Regions from separate parts of the Rhodovulum sp. BSW8 genome, predicted to be linked through region 1. Evidence: riboswitches for the same ligand, from Rfam matches in the RefSeq annotation. Region 1 holds a riboswitch; each other region holds the start of a gene.
The links. A riboswitch is a leader RNA that binds a small molecule or an ion and turns the genes downstream of it on or off. The one in region 1 is predicted to bind cobalamin.
Positions count from the first base shown of each region.

Region 1 (7,531 bases):
TCGCGGCCCGGTCCTCGACCAGCCGGAACAGCCGCGGCCGCGGATTGCCGGGCTGCGGGCGGGGCGTCGCGGCCCCCACTTCGAGAAAGCCGAAGCCCGCGCGCATCAGCGGGCCCAGCGCCACCGCGTTCTTGTCATAGCCCGCCGCCAGTCCCACCGGATTGGGCAGCGCAAGCCCGGCCAGATCGGTGGCCAGCCGCGGGCCGGTCAGCCGCCCCGGCAACGGCACGAGCCCGCTTTGCAGCGCCGTCAGCGACAACGCATGGGCCCGTTCGGGGTCCATCCGGTGAAACACCGCAAGACCCGCACGTTCGAGCGGCGTCATACCACCCCCTCGGGAAAGATATGGCCCGTCGCGCCCAGCGGCAGCGACTTGTCCCAGACCAGATCGGCAAGCCGCAGTTCGCGGTAAAGATGCGGAAACAGCGCGCCACCGCGCGAGGGTTCCCATTTCAGGTCGGCCCCCAGCCGTTCGGCCTCGACCGCGACCAGCACCAGATCGCTTTCCCCGGCGAAATGCTTTTCTGCGGTGCCGGTCACCTGCTCGGCGGTCGACAGGTGAATGAAGCCATCGGCCAGATCGACCGGCGCGCCGCGGCTGGCGCCCCGCTCGCGGAGCGCGTCCCATTCGGCGCGGCGGAAAATCTTGTAGATCAGCATGTGCCCGACATGCCCCCTGCCGCGCCCCGGGTCAAGCGCGGCGGGCTTTGACAGCCCCCTCGAACCGCGCCACTCTGGCCCGCGTCAACCCAGATGGAGACCCTGACCGATGACCATGCGCATCCTCTCCTCGGCGGCGGTGCTGGCGCTGCTGTCCGGCGCCGCGGCACAGGCCGAGTTCGCGCTGACCCTGCTGCACACCAACGATGTGCATGCCCGGCTGGAACCGATCTCGAAATACGATTCGGGCTGCCCCGAAGAGGACAACCGGGCCGGGGACTGCTTCGGGGGCGCGGCCCGGCTGGCCACCGCCATCGCCGCAGCCCGGGCCGAGGGCGGGCCGAGCCTGCTGCTCGATGCGGGCGATCAGTTCCAGGGCACGCTGTTCTACACCTATTACAAGGGCAAGGCCGCCTCCGAGATGGTCAACCGGCTGGGCTATGACGCGATGGCTGTCGGCAACCACGAATTCGACGACGGCCCCGAGGTGCTGGCCGGGTTTGCGGCCCGGCTGACGATGCCGCTTCTGATGGCCAATGCAGATCTCTCGGCCGAGCCCCAGCTGAAGGACAAGATCCGGAAATCGGTGGTGATCGAGGAAGCGGGCGAACGGATCGGCGTGATCGGCCTCACCCCCCGCGACAATCCCGAACTGGCCAGCCCCGGCCCCAATATCGTCTTCACCGATCCCCTCGACGCGGTGCAGGCCGAGGTCGACCGCCTGGCCGCCGAAGGCATCGACAAGATCGTCCTGCTCAGCCATTCGGGCTATGAGGCCGACAAGCGGATCGCCGCCGGGACCACGGGCGTCGACGTGATCGTCGGCGGCCACAGCCACACACTTCTGTCGAATACCGATGACACGGCTGCAGGCCCCTACCCGACCATGGTGGGCGACACCGCCATCGTGCAGGCCTATGGCTACGGCAAGTATCTGGGCCGGCTGGACGTGGTCTTCGACGACGCGGGCAAGCTGGTTTCGGCCGAGGGTGCGCCGATCCTGCTCGACGCCTCGGTCGCCGAGGACGCGGGCGTCAAGGCCCGGGTGGCCGAACTGGCGCAGCCGCTGGAAGAGATCCGCCAGAAGGTCGTCGCCGAAACCGCCGCCCCTATCGACGGCGAACGCGGCTCCTGCCGCGCGGGCGAATGCGCGATGGGCAATCTGGTGGCCGAGGCGATGCTCGACCGGGTGCGCAGCCAGGGCATCCAGATCGCGCTTCAGAATGGCGGGGGCGTGCGCGCCTCGATCGACGAAGGCCCGGTGACCATGGGCGAGGTGCTGACCGTGCTGCCCTTCCAGAACACGCTGTCCACGTTCCACGTGCCCGGCGCGGCGGTGCGCGCGGCGCTCGAACACGGGCTGAGCCAGGTCGAGGAGGGCGCGGGCCGTTTCCCGCAGGTCGCGGGTCTGCGCTTTACCTGGAACCCCGAGGCCGAGCCCGGCCAGCGGCTGCGCAAGGTCGAGGTGCAGGAGGGCGGCGCGTGGCTGCCGCTCGATCCCGACAGGTCCTACGGGCTGGTGTCGAACAACTATGTCCGGAACGGCGGCGACGGCTATTCCATGTTCCTCGACGCGCGCGAGGTTTATGATTTCGGCCCCGATCTGGCCGATGTGACGGCCGACTATCTGGCCGCCCAGGCGCCCTATACGCCCCGTCTCGACGGGCGCATCGCCACCGAGTGACCCGGCCCGGGCGGCGCGCCCTGCGCCGCCCGCCTCGCCCGTCCGGTCACGATGCCCCGCCCGGCGGGCGCGCCCGATCTTCCGGCTTGATCTTGCGGCCCCGGGCGGGTTCAACGGGGTCCGACCCGGCCCCGCGAAGGTTCCGCCATGCCCGACCCCGACCCCGCCGCCCCGATCGCGGGCGCCCGCCCCGCCCCGCTCGCGACCGGGGTGCTGGTCGCGGGCGCGGGCTTTGCGGGCCTCGTCGCGGCCATCGAGGCGCGTCTGCACGGCGCGGCGGTGACGCTGATCGACCCGGCCCCGCCGCCCCTTCTGGGCGGCAATACCCGCCATTGCCGAAACATCCGCCTGGTTCATGACCGCGAGACGCCCTGGCAGCGGGGCAGCTATCCGGCGGCCGAGTTCGCCACCGATCTGGCGCGGCTTTCCCCGCCCGAAACCGGGCTCGGGGCCGTTCTGGCCGAGGGCTCGGCCGGGCTCGGTCCCTGGCTGGCCGCCCGGGCCGTCGCCTTCGAGCCCTGGGCCGAGGGCAACCTGCCCTTCTCGCGCCGCACCGCCTTCTTCCGGGGCGGCGGGCAGGCGCTGACCAACACGCTTGTCCGTTGCGCCGAAGGGCTGGGGGTCGAGATCCTTTGCGGCTGGCGGATCGACGTGCTTCCCCAAGGCTGGGCGAAGGATCGCGCGCTGGCGCTGACCGCCGACACCCCCGATGGCCCCCACCCCATCGAGGCCGAAGCGCTGATCCTCGCCTCAGGCGGCTACGGGGCCAACCGGGCCGAACTGATCCGCCACCTCGGCCCCGGCGCGGCCGTCTTCGCCAATCGCGGCACGCCGTATCAGCAGGGCGCACCGCTTCTGTGGCTGATGGCCCATGGCGCCGAGACGGCCGGGCGGCCCGGCGACGGGCATCTCGTCGCCGTCGATGCGCGCGCGCCCCGGGACGACGCGGGCATCGTCAGCCGCGCAGACGGGATGCAGGTCGGCCTTGTCGTCGACGCCACCGGGCGGCGGTTCCGCGACGAGGGCGCCGAGACCGGATCCGCGCGCTACTCGGTCTGGGGCCGGGCGCTGGCAGAGCGCGCCGATCCGCGCGCCTGGCTGATCCTCGATGCCGAGGGCACCGGGCGGCTGCCACCGCTCCTATATCCGCCGCTGGCCGCCGACAGCCCCGCCGAACTCGCCCGGCTTTGTGGCATCGATGCCGAGGGGCTGACCCGGACGCTGCAGGCAGCAACGGAAGACGCCCCGCTCGACCCGCCCCGAAGCCGCTCCGACGGCGTGCCGCTCACCGGGTCGCCCGTCGCGGCGATCCCGCTGGTGCCCGGGCTCGGCTTCACCCGCCACGGGGTCGCGGTCGACGCGACCGCCCGGGTCCGGCTCGCGGGCGGCGGCACCGCGCACCGGGTCTTTGCCGCAGGCGCCGCGATGACCGGCGCGGTGCTGGGCGAGGGCTATCTCTCGGGCACCGGGCTGACCGTCGGCGGCGTCTTCGGCCGCATCGCCGGGGCGGGCGCGGCCGCGTGCGCAGGCCCCGCCGCCAACCGCCCGCGCCCCGCCGCCGTTCCGGCCCCGGCGGCGACCGAGCCCGTTCCTCCAGCGCCCGAACCCTGGGCCGAGGCCGCCCGCGCGCTGAACATCTGCAATACCTGCGGCTTCTGCACCGGGCTTTGCGCGGTCTTTCCGGCGGCCCAGCGGAGGCCAAACCTCGCGGCGGGCGATCTGCGCCATCTGGCCCATCTCTGCCATGACTGCCGGTCCTGCCATTACGACTGCCAATACGCGCCGCCCCATGCGCTGGCCGTCAACCTGCCCGCGGCGCTGGCCGCCGCGCGCGCCGCCGATCACGCGGCCGGGCTGCCCCCGCGCCTGCCCGACCTGATCTTCCTGCTATGCCTGATCGGCCTGCCGCTGGCCGCCCTGACCCTGCTCCCGCCCGGGGTTCTTTTTTCCACCCAAACCGGGCCGGGCGCCTTCTACGCGGTGATCCCACACGCGGCGATGGCGGGCGGCGCGGCCCTGGCCTTCACCGGGGCCGGTCTTGGCCTCGGGCTGCGGCTCTGGCGGTTCTGGCGCGCAACCGGCGGCCCGACCGCCCGGCCGTCGCTTGAAAGCCTCTGGCAAGGGTGTCGCGATGCGCTGACGCTCGCCAATCTCGGGGCCGCGCGCGCCTGCGACGGGGCGCACGGCCCGGTCGGGCGGGCGCGGCGCTGGAGCCACCACCTGCTGGTCACAGGCACCGCGCTGACCGCGCTCGCAACCCTTGCCGGAGCCGTCCTGCATCTGGGCGGCGCGCTGGCGCCCTATCCGGTGGCCAGCGCGCCCGTGCTGCTGGGCAGCCTCGGCGGCATCGCCATGCTGGCGGGGCTCGCCGGGTTCGAACGCTGGCACCGGACCGCCGACCGCCGCCCGGCCGCGGCACGCATGCAGGCCGCCAATCGCGGGCTTCGGGCGCAGCTTGCCATCGTCGCCGCCTCGGGCCTTGCGCTTCTGGCCTTGCGCGACGGCGCCGCCATGGGGCTGATGCTGGCACTGCATCTGGGCGCGGTGCTGGGGCTGGTGCTGGCGCTGCCTTTCGGCAAGCTCGGCCATGGCGGGTTTCGCAGCCTCGCGCTGATCCGCCATGCGGGCGAAGAGGCCGCCCGCCGCCCCGGCCCCGACCATCGCGCTTGACAAGACCCGCGCGGGGCAGGCATGACACGCGGCGCTGGTGCCCGCCTCAGGACGGGTGAAAAGGGAATGCGCCAGAGGCCGGAGTCGATGCATCGGGCCTTCAAGCGCAGCCGCCCCCGCGACCGTGACCGGAGAGGCCGCCCGCTGCCACTGGCCCGATGAGGCCGGGAAGGCAGGGCCGCCGCCAGAGGCCCCGCCTCTGACATCCGCAAGCCGGGAGACCTGCCAGCCCGAACGACGTGAACCGGACGGGGTGTTCCGGTGTCGGGTCCGGCTTCGGCTCTGCCCGCGCTTCGCCCTTGTCCCCCGACCCCGTGAGGCCCGACGATGAGTGTTTCCGTTTCCTTCTGCCGCCGGGCCTGTCCGGCTTGAGCGCGCCCGAACCCGCCCCGGTCGAGCTGCTGGTCTGCACCACCTGCAAGCGCCGCCAGCCCGCCGATCCCGATGCCCCCCGCCCGGGCAGCCTGCTTCACGAGGCCGTCCGCGCCCATGGCCTGCCCGAAGGCGTGCGCCTTGTGCCCGTCGAATGCCTCTCGGCCTGTTCCTCGGGCTGCTCCGTGGCGCTGCGGGGTCCCGGCCGCTGGACCTATGTCTATGGCAATCTCGACGAGACGACCGGCGCGCCCATCCTCGCCGAGGGCGCCCGCGCCTATCGCGACGCGCCGGACGGGCTTGTGCCCTGGCGCGAGCGCCCCGAGCATTTCCGCAAGAACTGTATCGCCCGTATCCCGCCCATGGAGGCCCTGAAATGACCGATCTCGCCAAACTTCCCGTCACCGTCGTCACCGGGTTTCTCGGTTCGGGCAAGACCACGCTGATCCGCCACCTGATGCAGAATGCGGGCGGCCGCAGGCTGGCCGTCCTCGTCAATGAATTCGGCGATGTCGGCGTCGATGGCGAGATCCTGAAGGGCTGCGCCCTGCCCGACTGCCCGGCCGAGAACGTGGTCGAGCTTGCCAATGGCTGCATCTGCTGCACCGTCGCCGACGAGTTCATCCCGACCATGGAGGCGCTCTTGCAGCTTGATCCGCGCCCCGACCATATCCTGATCGAGACCTCGGGGCTGGCGCTGCCGAAACCTCTGCTGAAGGCCTTCGACTGGCCCGCGATCCGCTCGCGCATCACCGTCGACGGGGTGATCGCCGTCGCCGATGCCGAGGCCGTGGCCGCGGGCCGCTTCGCGCCGAATATCGCCGCCGTCGATGCCCAGCGCGCGGCCGATGACAGCATCGATCACGAAACCCCGCTGTCGGAGGTCTTCGAGGACCAGATCGCCTGCGCCGATATCGTGCTCCTGACCAAGCCCGATCTGGCCGGCCCCGAAGGCGTGGCTGCCGCCCGCGCCGCGATCGAGGCCGAGGCGCCGCGCAAGCTGCCGGTGGTCGAGGTGACCGAGGGCGCGGTCGATCCGCGTGTGATCCTGGGGCTTGGCGCGGCCGCCGAAGACGATCTCGACGCGCGGCCCAGCCATCACGACAGTGCCGCCGATCACGACCATGACGACTTCGAAAGCGTGGTGATCGACCTGCCCGAACAGGACGACCCCGAGGCGCTGGCCGCCCGGATCGAGGCCTTGGCGCGCAGCCGGAACATCCTGCGGGTGAAGGGTCATGTCGCGGTCGCGGGCAAGCCGATGCGTTTGCTGGTGCAGGCGGTGGGCGCGCGGGTGCGGCATCAGTTCGACCGCCCCTGGGCCCCGGACGAGACCCGTTCCACCCGGCTTGTGGTGATCGCCGAGCATGACGATATCGACGAGGGCGCGATCCGTGCGGCTCTGAGCGCCTGAGGCCGCGCCCATGCATGTCGTCTTCCGCGAAAGCCACGGGCTCGAGGAAACCGCCGTTCCGACGGATCTGGGTCAGGATCCGGCCGATCTGGCGGTGCTGTCCTTTTCCGACAGCGATCTCGGGGCCTTCGCGGCGGGCTGGCATCGGGGCGGCGGCTCCGAAGGCCGGATGCCGACGCTGCGGCTTGCCAATCTGGCGGCGCTGCTCCATCCGCTCTCGGTCGATACCTATGCCGAACGCACGCTGTCGGGCGCGAAGGGCATCCTGATCCGGCTGATCGGCGGGCGCGCCTATTGGGAGTACGGGCTGACCCAGATCGAGGCGCTGGCCCGCGCGCGCGGCATCGCGCTGGCCGTCCTGCCCGCCGACGGCCGCCCCGATCCCCGGCTCGACGCCGCCTCGACCCTGCCGGTCTCGACGCTCAGGCGCCTGTCCGAGCTGTGCGACGAGGGCGGCGCGGTCGCGGCCCAGGCAGCGCTTGCGCAGCTTGCGCTGGCGGCGGGGCTTTACGCGGCCCCGGTGATCGGCACCAAGACCGTGCCCGAGATGGGCGCCTGGAGCCCCGAGGGCGGCGCCGTGCCCGCGCCCGACCTGTCGCCGACAGACGCCCCCCGGATCGTCCTGACCTTCTACCGGGCCTATGTCACCGCCGCCGATCTCGGCCCCGTCGAGGCGCTTTTCGACGCGTTCCGGGCCCGCGGCTGCACCGTCACCGGGCTGTTCGTGCCCT
Region 1 covers NZ_QNVX01000049.1:124,247-131,777, reverse strand. The annotation lists gene DSD19_RS17630 (quinone-dependent dihydroorotate dehydrogenase) at 1-325, opposite strand, end outside; gene DSD19_RS17625 (DUF952 domain-containing protein) at 322-660, opposite strand; gene DSD19_RS17620 (bifunctional UDP-sugar hydrolase/5'-nucleotidase) at 770-2,344, shown strand; gene tcuA (FAD-dependent tricarballylate dehydrogenase TcuA) at 2,492-5,014, shown strand; cobalamin riboswitch at 5,033-5,259, shown strand; gene DSD19_RS17610 (DUF1636 domain-containing protein) at 5,383-5,766, shown strand; gene cobW (cobalamin biosynthesis protein CobW) at 5,763-6,800, shown strand; gene cobN (cobaltochelatase subunit CobN) at 6,811-7,531, shown strand, end outside.

Region 2 (7,531 bases), on a different contig from region 1:
GTCTTCGAGTTTGCGCAGGTGCGTGTGGGCCTGCCGAAAGGCACGATCAAGGCAACCGTGCTGATCGAAACCCTGCCCGCCGCCTTCGAGATGGACGAGATCATCTGGGAGCTGCGCGACCATATCGCCGGTCTGAACTGCGGGCGCTGGGACTATATCTTCAGCTATATCAAGACGCTGCGCGCGCATGCCGACTATGTGCTGCCGGACCGCGCCGCGGTCACGATGGACGAGGCCTTCCTCGCCACCTATGCGGCCCGCCTCGTCAAGGTCTGCCATCGCCGCGGCATTCATGCCATGGGCGGCATGGCCGCACAAATCCCGGTCAAGGGCGACGCCGCTGCCAACGAGGCGGCCTTTGCCAAGGTGCGGGCGGACAAGCAGCGCGAGGTCCGGCTGGGCCATGACGGCACCTGGGTCGCGCATCCCGATCTGGTGCAGGTGGCGATGCAGGTCTTCGACGCCGAGATGCCGGGGCCGAACCAGATCCGCAAGCCGCGTCAGGAACACCGTATCGCGCCCGAGATGCTGCTGGTTCCGCACAAGGGCCAGATCACCGAAGCGGGCGTGCGCGCCAATGTCTCGGTCGCCATCGAATACCTGGCGCAATGGCTGTCGGGCCGGGGCGCGGTGCCGATCATGAACCTGATGGAAGATGCCGCGACCGCCGAGATCAGCCGCGCCCAGATCTGGCAATGGATCCGGCATGGCGCGCGCGTGGCGTTGACCGCAGGCGGGGACCGCAAGCTGGATGCCGACTGGTTGGGCGCTTTGGTGCAGCAAGAAATTGCCGCGATCCTCGACCGGCTGGGCCCGACCGGGTTTCACCGCGGCCACTATGCCTCGGCGGCGCGGCTTTTCCAGGACGCCGCGACCGCCGACACCCTGCCCGACTTCATCACCACCCCGGCTTATGCCGTTCTGAATGCGCTCGACTGATGGACCCGATCCGTATCCTCTCCCCGTTTGGCGGGCCCTTGCCCGAGGACTGCCCCTCCCCCGCCCCTGCCCCTGCCCCTGTCGCTGCGGCCCCGCTGCAACGCGCTCCCCGAAATCCGAACACCGATCACGTCGAAAGGAAGAATCATGACCAAGAGAAAGACCTATTCGGAGCTCCGTGCAGAGGTCCTGTCCCGCTACCCCTCCGGTCGTTCGTCGAGTGGGGTCTCGGTCGATGACATCGTGCAACTGAAGCTGCAAAACAGCTTCGACACCCATCTCGACATCGCTCGCGAGATGGCGACCGTGATGCGCGCGGACATGGCGGCCTATGACGCCGACCCCTCGAAATCGACCCAGTCTCTGGGTTGCTGGTCGGGCTTCCATGCCCAGCAGATGATCAAGTCGGTCAAGCGGCTGCGCGGGTCGGCCAAGGGCGTCTATGTCTATCTGTCGGGCTGGATGGTCGCGGGGCTGAGGAACCGTTGGGGCCACCTGCCCGACCAGTCGATGCATGAAAAGACCGCCGTCGCGGACCTGATCCAGGAGATCTATACCTCGCTGCGCCAGGCCGACGAGGTGGCGTTGAACGATCTGTTCAAGGATCTCAAGGCCGCGCGTGCCGCGGGCGATGCTGCCGCCGAAACGGCCGCGATCGAAGCCATCGACACTTTCGAATCCCATGTCGTGCCCATCATCGCCGACATCGATGCGGGCTTCGGCAACGAACACGCGACCTATCTGCTGGCCAAGGAACTGATCAAGGCGGGCGCCTGCTGCCTGCAGATCGAGAACCAGGTCTCCGACGCCAAGCAATGCGGCCACCAGGATGGCAAGGTCACGGTCCCGCGCGAGGATTTCATCGAGAAGCTGCGCGCCTGCCGTCTGGCCTTCGAGGAGCTTGGCGTCGACGATGGCGTGATCGTGGCCCGGACCGACAGCCTTGGCGCGGGCCTCACCCAGAAGGTGCCGGTCAGCCAGCAGCCGGGCGATCTGGCCGCCGACTATATCAAGTGGCTGAAGACCGAGCCGATCACCGAGGAGAACCCGATCCGCGAGGGCGAGCTGGCGCTTTTCCGCGATGGCGAATTCGTGCGCCCCGCGCGGCTGCCGAACGGGCTTTTCCCCTTCCAGGAGGGCACCGGCCGGGCGCGGGTGGTCGAGGATTGCATCGCCTCGCTGACCCAGGGCGGCGCCGATCTGTTGTGGATCGAGACCGACACCCCCAACGTGGACGAGATCGCCTCGATGGTGAACGAGATCCGTCAGGCCGTGCCGAATGCCAAGCTGACCTACAACAACTCGCCCTCCTTCAACTGGACCCTGAACCTGCGCAAGCAGGTCCGCGCGCAATGGCTGGCCGAGGGCACGATCTCCGAAGACAGCTATCCAAATGGCAACGAGCTGATGAAGCCCGACTATGACGAGACCGATCTGGGACGCGAGGCCGATGCCCGGCTGAAGGCCTTCCAGACCGACATCTCGACCCGGGCGGGGGTGTTCCACAACCTCATCACCCTGCCGACCTTCCACCTGACCGCGAAGTCCATGGACGAACTTTCCCGCGGCTATTTCGGCGAGGACAAGATGCTGGCCTATGTGGCGACCGTGCAGCGCGAAGAGATCCGGCGCGGCATCTCGGCGGTCAAGCACCAGCACGAGGTGGGGTCCGACCTTGGCGACACGTTCAAGGAAATGGTCGGCGGCGAGCGTGCCCTGAAGGCGGGCGGCTCGGCCAATACCATGAACCAGTTCGCGGCCGAATAGACCCGCGTTGAAACCCGGCGGCCGGGCCCCTGGGGTCCGGCCGAACGTGTTGTCGCAGAGACAGGTTTCCGTCGACACGGGGCAGCCCTTGCAACTACCATGGCGCCAGATGGTGTCCGCGTCTTTCACAGGCGCGGCTGAAAAGGGAATGCGGTAGCGGGGGCGACCCCAAGGCCGCGGCTGCCCCCGCAACTGTATGTGGCGAGCGGCTCCGGACATGCCACTGGGCGAGACGCCTGGGAAGGCCCGGAAGCGCAGAGACCCACGAGCCAGGAGACCTGCCATCTGCTTGGTGTTGACACGGGCGGGGTGCCCCGGAGGACACGGGCAAGGGACCGGGATGCGCCGCGCGCCGCCTGGGTTTCCGCACCCGGCCGCGGCCCCTCCCGCCCCGAGCGGAGAAGACGTGGGTGCGGAAAGACGAGCTTCAACGGACTGACGCCGAAGGCCGGCTGTTCCGAATTGCCTATGCAAGCCGGACCCGGGACGATCTGCGGCTGCCGGACCTTCAGGCCATCGCCGAGCAGGCGGCGGCGCGAAACCGGCAAAGCCGGATCACGGGGGTCCTGCTTTTCGGGCAGGGACAGGTCCTGCAATGGCTCGAAGGTCCGGCAGCGGCGGTCTGTGCCGTGATGGGGGCGATCCAGCGCGACCCGCGCCATCAGGGCGTGAGTGTTCTCAGTGCCGGCTGGATCGACGCGCGGCGTTTTCCCGACTGGTCCATGCAATTCCTGGATGCCGGGGAAAGGGCCGGCAGCGTGGTGCCGCTGGCCGTATCGCCGGACAGGGGGGCGGCCGCACGGGTCTTCGACGGCGCCGCGGTCCGGCACTGGGCCGACCGGGACCCCGAGGGGATCTGCACGGCGCAGGGTCTGGCGGCGCATCTGGCACGGTCGCCCGAAGAGAGCCTTCCGCCCATCCCGGAGCGGTTTCTGGGCTGTCCCCGCGCCCGCGCAGGCCTGGTGGACGAGGTCTGCCGGACTCTGGGGCAGGGCTGGATGGACAGTCGCTATTCCGGGTTCGAAGTCACGCTGGCGACCGTCCGGCTGAACCGGCTCATGCTGCTCGCGGGCCGACCGGCCGACCCACGCGAGGCGCGCGCCTCGGCCGTCGTTCTGGCGCCCGACCGGTGTTCGGAACTGACCGGCGCCCTCATGAAGACCGATCTTCTTCGGTCGGCGGGGTATTCGGTGCGCTTGATCGCCTGGGCGCGCGTGACGAGTCTCAGATCCAGCCTGAGGGGAACCGGCAATTGCCCCATCATCATTTATGGCGGACGGGTCGGGATCGACAGCCGGGACGCGAAACGGGCCGCCGCGATGGCGGACTGGCTGCGCGCGGACTATCCGGGGCGGACGATCCTGATTGGCGGCCGGTCGGCCGGCCCGCTGTCGGAATGGCCGGACCGGCTGGCCTTTCACTCTCAGGGCGGGCATCCGGTCGCGGGAAAGCCCATAGACTGGCCGGCGTTGTCGGCACTGGCCGCGGACCCGGTGGCCGCGCTGGCGCGCTGACCCGAATGCGGGACGGCGCGGCCCGCTTGGGACCGCGCCGCCGGTCTTTGGTCATTCGGCGGCAAGCGCCCCCTGCCGCACCCCTTTCGCGGCGGCGACAAGATTGGCAAGAGAGGCCCTGACCTCGGGCCAGGCGCGGGTCTTCAGACCGCAATCCGGGTTCACCCAAAGGCGCTCGGCCGGGATCGCCTTCGTGGCCTTCGCCAGCAGCGCGGTCATCTCCGCCTCGGACGGGATGCGAGGGCTGTGAATGTCCCAGATCCCCGGACCGATCTCGTTCGGGTAGTCGAAATCGCCGAAGACCTGCAGAAGCTCCATGTCGGACCGCGACGCCTCGATCGAGATCACGTCGGCATCCATCCGGGCGATATGCTCGATGATGTCGTTGAACTCGGAATAGCACATATGGGTGTGGATCTGGGTGTCGTTGCGCACCCCCGAGGCGGTCAGCCGGAAGGCGTCGATGGCCCAGGCCAGGTAACCGGCCCAGTCCGCACGGCGCAGCGGCAGCCCCTCGCGCAGGGCCGGTTCGTCGATCTGGATCGCGGGCAGCCCCGCCGCCTCAAGGTCGCAGACCTCGTCGCGGATCGCCAGGGCAATCTGGCGGCAGGTCCTCTCGCGCGGCTGGTCGTCGCGCACGAAGGACCATTGCAGGATCGTCACCGGCCCCGTCAACATGCCCTTCATCGGCCGTTTCGTCAGCGACTGGGCAAAGGCGGACCAGTCCACCGTCATCGGCGCGGGCCGCGACACGTCGCCATAGATCAACGGCGGCTTCACGCAGCGGCTGCCATAGCTCTGCACCCAGCCATGCCGGGTGAAGGCAAAGCCCGCCAGCAGTTCGCCGAAATACTCGACCATGTCATTTCGCTCGAATTCGCCATGCACCAGCATGTCGAGCCCCAGCCGTTCCTGTTCGGCGATGCAGGCGCGGGTCTCGTCCTTGAGGAACGCCTCGTAGGCCGCATCGTCGAGCTCGCCCTTGCGGTGCGCGGCCCGGGCCTTGCGGACCTCTGCCGTCTGCGGGAAGGACCCGATCGTGGTCGTCGGGAAGGCCGGCAACCGCAGCTTTTCGTCCTGCACCGCGCGGCGTTCGGCATAGGTCCCCCGGCGTTCGAGATCTGCCGGTGTCACCGTATCCAGCCGCGCCGAGACCGCCACGTCATGGATCCGCGCCGAGGCCCGGCGCGCGGCCAACGCCTTGTCCGAAGCCGCCATCTGCCGGGCCACGGCCGAACGCCCCTCGCCCAAAGCGCGGGCCAGGGTCCGGACCTCGCCCAGCTTCTGCACCGCGAAGGCCAGCCAGCTTGCCAGCTCATCGTCGATCTCGTCCTCCTGTCCCAGGTCGACCGGCACATGCAGCAGCGAGCAGGAGGGGGCAACCTCGATCCGGTCCGGCCCCAAAGCCGCCAAAGCAGGCTTCGCCAGCGCCAGCTTGGCCGACAGATCCGCGCGCCACACGTTGCGCCCGTCGATCAGGCCCAGCGACAGGACCTTGCCCGCCGCCAGCGGCAGGACATCGGCCAGCTGCCCGGGCGCGCGGGCCAGGTCCAGATGCACGCCCGCGACCGGCAGGCGCAGCGCAAGCGCCGCATTGTCGCCGAGCGCCCCGAAATAGCTGGCCAGCATGATCTTCGGCCCCGCCTTGGCAAGCGCGTCATAGGCGGTGGCAAAGGCCCCCTGCTGGCGCGCGGTCAGGTCCGTCACCAGCACCGGCTCGTCGATCTGCACCCATTCCGCACCCGCGGCCGCCAGCCCGTCGAGGATCTGTTCATAGACCGGCAGGACCCCGTGCAGCAGGTCGAGCGGGTCGAATTCCGCCCCCTTCGTCTTGGCAAGGCTCAGCCATGTGACGGGGCCGATCAGGACCGGCCGGGTGACGATCCCCAGCTTCTTCGCCTCGATGAACTCGTCGACGGGCTTGGACGAGGACAGCGCGAAGCGCATCCCGTCGGTCAGCTCGGGTACGATGAAGTGGTAGTTCGTGTCGAACCACTTGGTCATTTCCATCGCGGGCGCGTCGTCGCGGCCCCGGGCCATCGCGAAAAGCGTATCCAGCCCCACGGTATCGCCCCGATGGCCAAAGCGCCCGGGCACGGCACCCAGCAGCGCCGTCATGTCGAGCATCTGGTCATAAAAGGAAAAGTCGTTCGACGGGATCGCGTCGATCCCCGCCGCCTGCTGCGCCTGCCAGTGCCGGGCGCGCAGCTCGCGGCCGGTCCCTTCCAGAGCCGCAGCGTCGGTAGCCCCCTTCCAATAGGCTTCGACCGCCCGTTTCAGCTCGCGCCGCGCGCCGATGCGCGGGAAGCCCAGATTTGCCGACCGGATCATGTGTCTCTCCTTGCTCCATCCGAGGTTCGACCCTGATAAAGCTGGAATCGCTTGACGAAAAATGGTCATTTGTCACCGAATATTCTGTTGGAGTCATGTATTGGTCGATCTTCAGCCCCTGCTTCTGCTACGCGCGGTCGCCCGGCATGGCAGTCTTGCCGCCGCAGCCGAGGCCCTGAACCTCAGCCAGTCCGCAGCCAGCCACACGATGCGGCGTTTCGCGGACCGCCATGGCGTGGCCATCTGGGAACGGGACGGGCGCGGGCTGCGCCTGACCCAAACGGGCGAATGGCTCCTGGCCTTTGCAGAACGGGTGCTGCCGCAATTCGACCATGCGGACCGGGTGCTGGCGGATTTCGCGACAGGACAGCGCGGCTCGCTGCGTCTGGGGATGGAATGCCACCCCTGCGAGCATTGGCTGATGCGGGTGATCGAGCCCTTCCTCAACGACTGGCCGCAGGTCGATCTGGATCTGACCACGGCCTTCCGCTTTGGCGGGGTCGGCGCGCTTCTGGGCCACGAGATCGACCTTCTGGTCACGCCCGACCCGCTGGAGCATCCCGGGCTGACGCATCATCCGGTCTATCCTTACGAACTGGTCCTGGCGGTACCCGAAGGCCACGCGCTGACCCGCAAGCCCCATGCCGCGCCGGCCGACCTGACGGGCGAGACGCTGATCACCTATCCGGTGGAACCCGAACGGCTGGACATCTTCACCCGGTTTCTGGTGCCGGGCCATGTCCGCCCCCGGCGGCACCGGACCGTCGAGACATCCGAGCTGATGCTGCGCATGGTGGCGGCCGGACGGGGGATCAGTTCGATCCCCGACTGGCTGATCCGCGATCTGCCCGAAGGTGCCGGGGTGGCGGCCGTCAGGATCGGGGCCGGGGGGATCTTCAAGACGATCCACCTGAGCCGCCGCACGGGCGAGGCCGCCGATTTCCTGACGGGTTTCGTCAGCCTCGCCGCCACCCATGCCG
Region 2 covers NZ_QNVX01000009.1:32,720-40,250, reverse strand. The annotation lists gene aceB (malate synthase A) at 1-939, shown strand, start outside; gene DSD19_RS06940 (isocitrate lyase) at 1,087-2,706, shown strand; cobalamin riboswitch at 2,800-3,007, shown strand; gene DSD19_RS06935 (BLUF domain-containing protein) at 3,117-4,220, shown strand; gene metE (5-methyltetrahydropteroyltriglutamate--homocysteine S-methyltransferase) at 4,272-6,551, opposite strand; gene DSD19_RS06925 (LysR family transcriptional regulator) at 6,652-7,531, shown strand, end outside.
Region 2: it holds a riboswitch for cobalamin, as region 1 does, so the genes downstream of both, DSD19_RS06935 (BLUF domain-containing protein) here and DSD19_RS17610 (DUF1636 domain-containing protein) in region 1, are expected to answer to the same signal.

Region 3 (7,531 bases), on a different contig from region 1:
CAAGCTTCCTGCAGGGCTACCGCGAACGGAACTCTCTGGATTTCTAGGGGCAGAGGCGCCGGGACGGCGGCGCCTCAGAGGAAGACCATCTGGGTTTCCAGCATGTCGCCAAGGGCGTGGCCGGTCACTCCCAGAAAGAAGAGTCCGTTCTCCTCGCCCAGATCGAGATAGCTGCCGACCGGCGTCGCGGTGATCCGTGCCCCAAGATCGGCGGCATCGAAACGGCCCAACCCGTTGATCCCCTGCTGGATATGCAGCCGGTCGGCGGGGCCGAAATCGGCAATGGTGTCGCCCCCGGAGGCCCCGCGAAACTCGAAGATATCGGCGCCGGGACCGCCGATCAGCAGGTCGCGCCCGGCGCCACCGTTCAGCAGGTCGTCGCCGCGCCCGCCATGGATCCAGTCATTGCCCGCCCCGCCATGGATCTGGTCGTTGCCGCGCCCGAAGTCGTCGATGGCGGCCACGAAATCGTCGCCCGCTCCCAGCATCACCACATCGTCGCCCGCGCCCGGATCGACCCAGTCATTGCCGGACCCGGCCATGATCTGGTCGCTGCCATTGCCGCCGTAAATGACGTCGCGATCGGCCCCGCCGTCGATCGCATCATCGCCGTTTCCCGCCTCGATCCGGTCCTCGCCCGCACCGCCCTCCAGCGTGTCGTCGCCCAGATTGCCGCTGAGCGTGTCGCGCCCGTCGCCGCCGACCAGCCGGTCTTTGCCATTGTCGCCGGTCAGCCGGTCGTCGCCCGCGCCCCCCTCCAGCCGATCGTCGCCGTCCCAGCCGCGCAGCACATCGTTGCCCGCATCGCCGTCAAGCCGGTCATCGCCATAGGAACTCTCCAGCGTGTCGTTGCCCGCGCCCCCGAAAAGCACATCGCCTGCGGCAAGCTTGCCCGCGCGAAACGCGGCCCAGTCGCTGATGCCCGGGTCACGCTGCGACCCGAAGCGGGTATCGAGCACGTCGTCGCCGTCGCCGCCGCTCAGCAGGTTGGACCCGGCCCCGCCGACCAGAAGATCGTTGCCGCCGCCCCCGAACAGAGCATCGTCACCGTCGCCGCCATAAAGCACGTCATCGTCGTCCCCGCCGACCAGGGTGTCGTCGCCTCCCATCCCGCAGATCCGGTCGCGGTCGCCATTGCCGAACAGCGCATCAGCGCCCCAGCCACCGGTGATCGTGTCATCGCCGTCGTTCATCCAGGCAAAGTACGCCGGGAAATAGGCGTTGGGGATCACGTGGAAATTGTTGGGCCCGTCGTAACCCACGCTGAATGCCCCGGTTTCGGCAAGCTGGACGGGCGCCGTGGGCAAGGACCGGCCGATGGCGCGGAATTCGGCCGCAAGCTCGGCCAGAAGATAGGGATGGTCCTTGTCGGATCGGAAATATGCCACGGTCTGCCCTTCGGCCCGGATGTTGCGCGAAAAGGCCCCCGCCCCCGCTGACGACCCGGGCGGCAGATGTCGTCAATAAAGCTTGCCGTTTGATTAAGGCCGCTGCCGCGATGCAGCAAGGAATGCGGCGAATTCTTGAAAACCATGCCCGAAGCGGGTCCTCGCCGCGCCGGAACGATGCCTGAGCCATGTCTCGCCCCCATCCCGACCAGGAATGGGACCGGCGCGGTCAAAGCGGTCCGGGCCGGTCGCCCTCAGCGTCAGTCGGCGGTCCCGTCGCCTTGGGGGCGCGGGCGGCGCATCGGCGGGTCGGTCTGCGGCTTGCCCGACCAGGGCTGCGGATATTCCAGCCAGCGCTGGATGAAGCCCCAGGACTGCCGGTAGCCGTCATGGGGCAAGGTGCAGGCCGAACAGTCCTTGCGGGTCAGCCCGTTGGCATCGGTGTAGACCTGATACGGCCCGGGGCATTCATAGGCGATCAGCGGGCAGTAGCAGAACAGGCAGTTGAACTCGCGCTCGACGCCCGGATGGCAGGGCAGGAACGGGCATTGGGTATTGGTGAAGCCCTTGAAGGCCTCGTTCGAGGTCAGATCCTTGGGTTGCACGGCGCAACTCCTTCCGGTCGGCACCCCTGGCCGGGCCCGCCCCGGGCCGGTCAGGGACAAGGTGAAGGCCGCGCCCCATATCGCAGGCGAACCGCGGCCGCTGGCCCCGAGGGCATCTGCGGGCCGACAGGCAGGGGGCGCATGGCACATGCGCCCGGCCTCCGGACCCGCCGCCCGGGGGCGGTTCGGCGCGCTGGCAGGTCTCCTGGCTTGCGGGTCTCGGCCGATCCGCCCGCCTTCCCGGCCGGGCGGATGCCGGGGCCGGTGGCGGCTCGGGGCGGGGGCTCGCCGCTGACAGTTGCGGGGGCAGCGCCGGACTTGCACCGGCTTCCCTTTTCACTCCCTTGCGGGAGCACCAGAACGCCTCTCATCAATGGGGACCGCGCCCGCCACTGTCAATGCGTCCCCCGGGGGCCCGACGCGCCGTGGCTCTTGCCAGCCCCCCCGGCACGGCGCTATCCCGTGACGATGAGGTCCCTTTCCCCAGACGCCAGATGACCCCGCGAGAGGGCTTCACGCTCGGCTGCGCAACCGTTCTGCCTGGCACCCGCCGCACGGTGGACCTGCCCGTGTCGGTGCTTTCGGACCACACCCCCGTCACCATGTCGGCCCATGTCGTGCATGGCCGCCGCCCCGGCCCCGCGATGTTCGTGACCGCGGGCGTGCATGGCGACGAGGTGATCGGGGTCGAGATCGTCCGGCGGCTGCTGAGCCTGCCCGCGCTTGGCGCGCTGCGCGGCACGCTGATCGCCATTCCCATCGTCAACGCCTTCGGCTTTCTCAACCTGTCGCGATACCTGCCCGACCGGCGCGACCTCAACCGCTGCTTTCCCGGGTCGTCGGGCGGCTCGATGGCCTCGCGGCTGGCGCATCTTCTGGTCGACGAGGTGGTCGCGCGCTGCGAAATCGGCATCGACCTGCATTCGGCCGCGGTCCATCGCACGAACCTGCCGCAGGTCCGCGTGGTGCCGGACGATCCCGAGCTGGCCCGGCTGGCGCGGGTCTTCGCCGCGCCGGTGGTGCTGACCTCCGAGGCACGGCATGGCTCGCTGCGCGAGACGGCAGCGCGGATGGGCGTGCAGATGCTGCTGTACGAAGGCGGCGAGGGGCTGCGCTTCGACGAGGTGGCGGTCAGGGCCGGGCTGTCGGGCGTGCTGCGGGTGATGTTCGACCGGGGCATGATCCCGGCAAAGGGCGTGCCGAAGGCGCGGCGCGCGCCGCTCGACTGCCGGGTGTCGCGCTGGCTCAGGGCGCCGCAGGGCGGGCTCTTGCGCACCTACCGGTCCGAAGGGGACGTCGTCGAGGCGGGCGATCTGCTGGCGATGGTCTCGGACCCGTTCGGCGAGATCGAGGCCGAGATCCGCGCCTCGGAACCCGGCATCATCGTCGGCCGCGCCATCCTGCCGGTGGTGAACGAGGGCAACGCGGTCTTTCATCTGGCCGCGATCGCGGCCGCCGACCGGGCCGAGGACCGGATCGGCACCTGGGCCAGCGAGGTCGCGGCCGAACCGCTGTTTGACGAGGACGAAATCCTCTAGCCCGAGGGCATCGGGCCGTCAGGCCGCCTGGCGGCGGCGGACCACCGCCTCGAGCGCCGGATAGCGCAGCCCCAGCGTGACGCCGCGCGCGACATAGGACAGCAAAAGCGCCAGCCAGAGCCCGTGATTGCCGAAAAGCGGCAACAGCAGGGCCACGGCGGCGGCATAGATCGCGGCCGAGATCACCATCATGTTGCGCATGTCCGCGGTCCGGGTGGCGCCGATGAAGATGCCGTCAAGCATCCAGGCGCCGATGCCCGCGACCGGGACGGCCACCATGTAGGGCAGGAACACCCGCGCCTCGGCCCGCACCTCGGGCGCGGTGGTCATCAGATCCACCAGGACCCCGCCCCATCCGGCGAAGACCGCGGCCAGAACCACGACCGACAGCAGGCCCCAGAGGCTGGTCAGCACCGCGCTCCGGCGCAGCGCCAGCACAGATCCCGCGCCCATCGCCTGACCGACCAGCGATTCGGCGGCAAAGGCGAACCCGTCCAGCGCATAGGAGGTGATGTTCAGAAACTGCAGCAGCACCTGATTGGCCGCCAGCGACACGTCGCCGAAGCCCGCCCCGAGGAAGAGGAAGGACAGCACGATCCCCTGCAGCAGCAGCGACCGGATCAGGATGTCGCTATTCACCCCGGCGATATGGCGCAGCCGCACCCGGTCGAACACCCGCGCCCAGTCCCGCCAGGCGGTGCCGCGAAACGCGTCGCGGCAGAACCAGAGCCCCAGCGCCAGGCCAGACCATTCGGCCAGGAAGGTGGCCAGCGCCACCCCCGGCACTCCCCAGCCCAGCGCCAGCACGAAAAGCAGGTCGAGCCCGACATTGAGCCCGTTCATCCAGAGCTGGATCGCCAGAACCGCGCGGGTGCGCTCCTGCCCGATCAGCCAGCCGTTGATGCCGTAAAGCGCGATGGTGGCCGGGGCCGACCAGATCCGGATCGCCATGTACTGGCGCGCCATGTGCTCGACCTCGGCGCTGGCGGGGGCAAGGCCCAGCGCGGCGGCGATCAGCGGCATCTGCAAGGCCATCAGGGCAAGCCCCGCGACCAGCCCGATCATCAGCGCGCGCGACAGCATCGCGGCCACCTCGGCCGCATCGCCCGCGCCCCGCGCCTGGGCAGTCAGTCCGGTCGTGCCCATGCGCAGAAAGCCGAACACCCAGTAGACCGAGGCCAGCGCCACCGCGCCCACGCCGACCGCGCCGATCGGGGCCGCCGCGCCGATCTGACCGACCACGGCGGTGTCGACCGCACCGAGGATCGGAACGGTCAGGTTCGACAGCACGATGGGCAGCGCGATGGCCAGAACCCGGCGATGGCCGAGATCAGCGAGCGCGTCCCGGTCCGGGCGGAGCACCGCCTCAGCCATCGCGCGGCGGCATCAGGAAATGGCCGGTCGCCTGCGCAAAAATCCGGGCGCGGTTGTCCTGCCAGGCCTCGACATGGACACTGGCATACCGCCGCCCCGACCGGTTGACGCGGGCCCTCGCATAGGCGTCGCGCGGCAGGCCGGGCCGCAGGTAATCGACGGTGAAGTCGATGGTCTTGGGCAGCCGCGGCAGGGTTTCGGGGGTCAGCGTCGCGGCATCGAGCATCCCGCGTTCGAGATCGTCCCAGATCATCGCCCAGGACAGCCCGACAATGGCCGTGACCTCCAGAAAGGCGGCGGTCGCGCCGCCATGCAGCGCCGGCAGTTCGGGATTGCCGATCAGGGCCTCGTGAAATCCCAGAACGCCGGTCAGCTCGTCGCCGCGCCGGTCGAACGAGATCCCGAGGAAACGCGCATAGGGCAGCCCGTCGACCAGCGCAGACAGCGCCGCGTCGCGCCGCTGCTTGACGATCTGAACGGGTTCGGGCGCGGCGCGGCTCATTCGGCGCCTCCATCGGCGGTGAAGGTACCGGTCGCGGTCGCCACCGGATGGCCGCGGTCGTCATCGGTCGCGGTCGCCCGCACGAAGGCCACCGAGCGGGTCACATGATAGCATTCCGCCCGCGCCACCAGCCGCTGACCCGGGGTCGCGGCGCGCATGTAGTCGATCCGCAACGAAATCGTCGCCGTATGCGCCGGCCCTTCGGGATGGCTGAGAACGGCGGTGCCGCCGCAGGTGTCCAGAAGCGCCGAAACCGCGCCGCCATGGATCACCCCGTTGCGCGGGTCGCCCACCAGACGCGAATCGTAGGGCATCGACAGTTCGGCCCGGCCCTCGCCCAGCTGATCGATCCGCATTGCCAGCGCATGGGCATGGGGGATCTGCTCGATGAACCGCCGCGCCACATCCGCCTTTGCCCCTGCCGCCATATCTTCGGCGGCGTCCCGCGCCGCTTCCGGCGCCGCGTCCGAGCTGGTGTCGCTCACCTCTGTCTCCTCTGGTCAACGCTCCGGTTATTGGGTCTGCCCCCCTGCCCTGCAAGTGTAAAAATCCGCAGGCTGTCGCCAATTGGCGACACCTGTCCGGCAGGACGACCGCGCGGTGGAAGCCCTGACCCGGATTGCCCGCATTTTCCGGGACTTCGCAGTCGTTCCGGCGCAATTCCGGGCAGTGACGGCCTGCGCCGCCGGTTCTGGACGGCACCATTCGTTCCGATTTTCGGAACCCCCGGAGGGCACCTGACGCTGCGGAACCGCCATTTTCGGCGGTGCGTCAAAAAACAAGCCTTATGAGGCATATAACCGAATTGATCCGCGCCCCGGATTTGCCTTAGCTAGTAGCACGGAAGTGGCTGGTAGTTTTAGGCGATGGCGGACGAACGTCTGAGTTTCAAGGAGATGTGCGCCCGGTTCGATGTGACCCCGCGCACGTTGCGGTACTACGAATACATCGAACTGCTGAGCCCCACCAAGGATGGACGCGCCCGCTTCTATGGTCCGCGGGAAGTGGCGCGCATGACTCTGATCCTCCGAGCACGCCGGTTCGGCTTCAGCCTCGAGGAAATCCGGCAGTGGCTGCTGATCTATGACGAGCAGGGCAGCGAGGCGCAGATGGCCGCGCTGGTCCAGATGGCCGACCGCCAGCTCGGCGTTCTCAGCGAACAGCGCGACCAGCTCGACAGCTCGATCAAAGAGCTGCGATCCTTGCGCGACGCCGCATCCGCCGGCAAGATCTGACCCCTCTTCCCGTCTCGACATTTTGCGACGCAGCGTTACGTTTACGTAAACGTCAGCAGGCCTTGTCTTGCCGTCCGAAAGGGCGCAGGTCAGAGTTCTGAGTGACGTATCCGGACGACCAATGACCGACGAGTTAATGACTATTCGCCAGATGTGCGATGCTTTCGAAGTGACCGCGCGCACGTTGCGGTTTTACGAGTCCAAGGAGTTGATCTCCCCCCTGCGCGAGGGCCAGCGGCGGCTTTACGGTCGGCGCGACCGGGCCAGGCTCAAGCTGATCCTGCGCGGCAAGCGCTTCGGCTTCAGCCTCGAGGAGATCCGGCAGATGCTGGACCTCTACGATCTGGACGACGGACAGGAGACGCAATTCCGTCGCACCTGCGAGCTGGCCCGGGAACGGCTGGCGGTCATGGAACGGCAACGTCTGGAACTGGACGACGCCATATCGGAACTGAAAGGCCAGATCTCCTGGGGAGAGAGGAAGCTGGCCGATTTCGACAAGAGGAAACCCGCCGCCGAGTGACCGTTGCGGTTGGGATGACGTTCAAGGGAGGAACGCATGCCGATCTACACTCCACCGACCGAGGACATGCAGTATCTGCTGCATGACGTGCTGAAGATCAGCGCGTCCGACATCCCCGGTTATGCCGAGCTCGACCCCGATTTCACCGGGGCGATCCTGGGCGAGGCCGGCAAGCTTGCCGCCGAAGTTCTGGCGCCGCTGAACGCGACCGGCGACGCCGAAGGCTGCCACTGGGACAATGGCGTGGTGCGCACGCCCAAGGGCTTCAAGGACGCCTATGACCAGATCTGCGCGGGCGGCTGGATCGGGCTCGACATGCCCGAAGAGGTCGGTGGCCAGAACATGCCCTACCTGATCAACTCGGCG
Region 3 covers NZ_QNVX01000044.1:36,726-44,256, forward strand. The annotation lists gene DSD19_RS16205 (amino acid ABC transporter ATP-binding protein) at 1-47, shown strand, start outside; gene DSD19_RS16210 (calcium-binding protein) at 75-1,388, opposite strand; gene DSD19_RS16215 (cysteine-rich small domain-containing protein) at 1,649-1,993, opposite strand; cobalamin riboswitch at 2,171-2,368, opposite strand; gene DSD19_RS16220 (succinylglutamate desuccinylase/aspartoacylase family protein) at 2,488-3,531, shown strand; gene DSD19_RS16225 (MATE family efflux transporter) at 3,550-4,905, opposite strand; gene DSD19_RS16230 (PaaI family thioesterase) at 4,898-5,407, opposite strand; gene DSD19_RS16235 (PaaI family thioesterase) at 5,404-5,835, opposite strand; gene DSD19_RS16240 (MerR family DNA-binding transcriptional regulator) at 6,274-6,642, shown strand; gene DSD19_RS16245 (MerR family DNA-binding transcriptional regulator) at 6,764-7,165, shown strand; gene DSD19_RS16250 (acyl-CoA dehydrogenase C-terminal domain-containing protein) at 7,202-7,531, shown strand, end outside.
Region 3: it holds a riboswitch for cobalamin, as region 1 does, so the genes downstream of both, DSD19_RS16215 (cysteine-rich small domain-containing protein) here and DSD19_RS17610 (DUF1636 domain-containing protein) in region 1, are expected to answer to the same signal.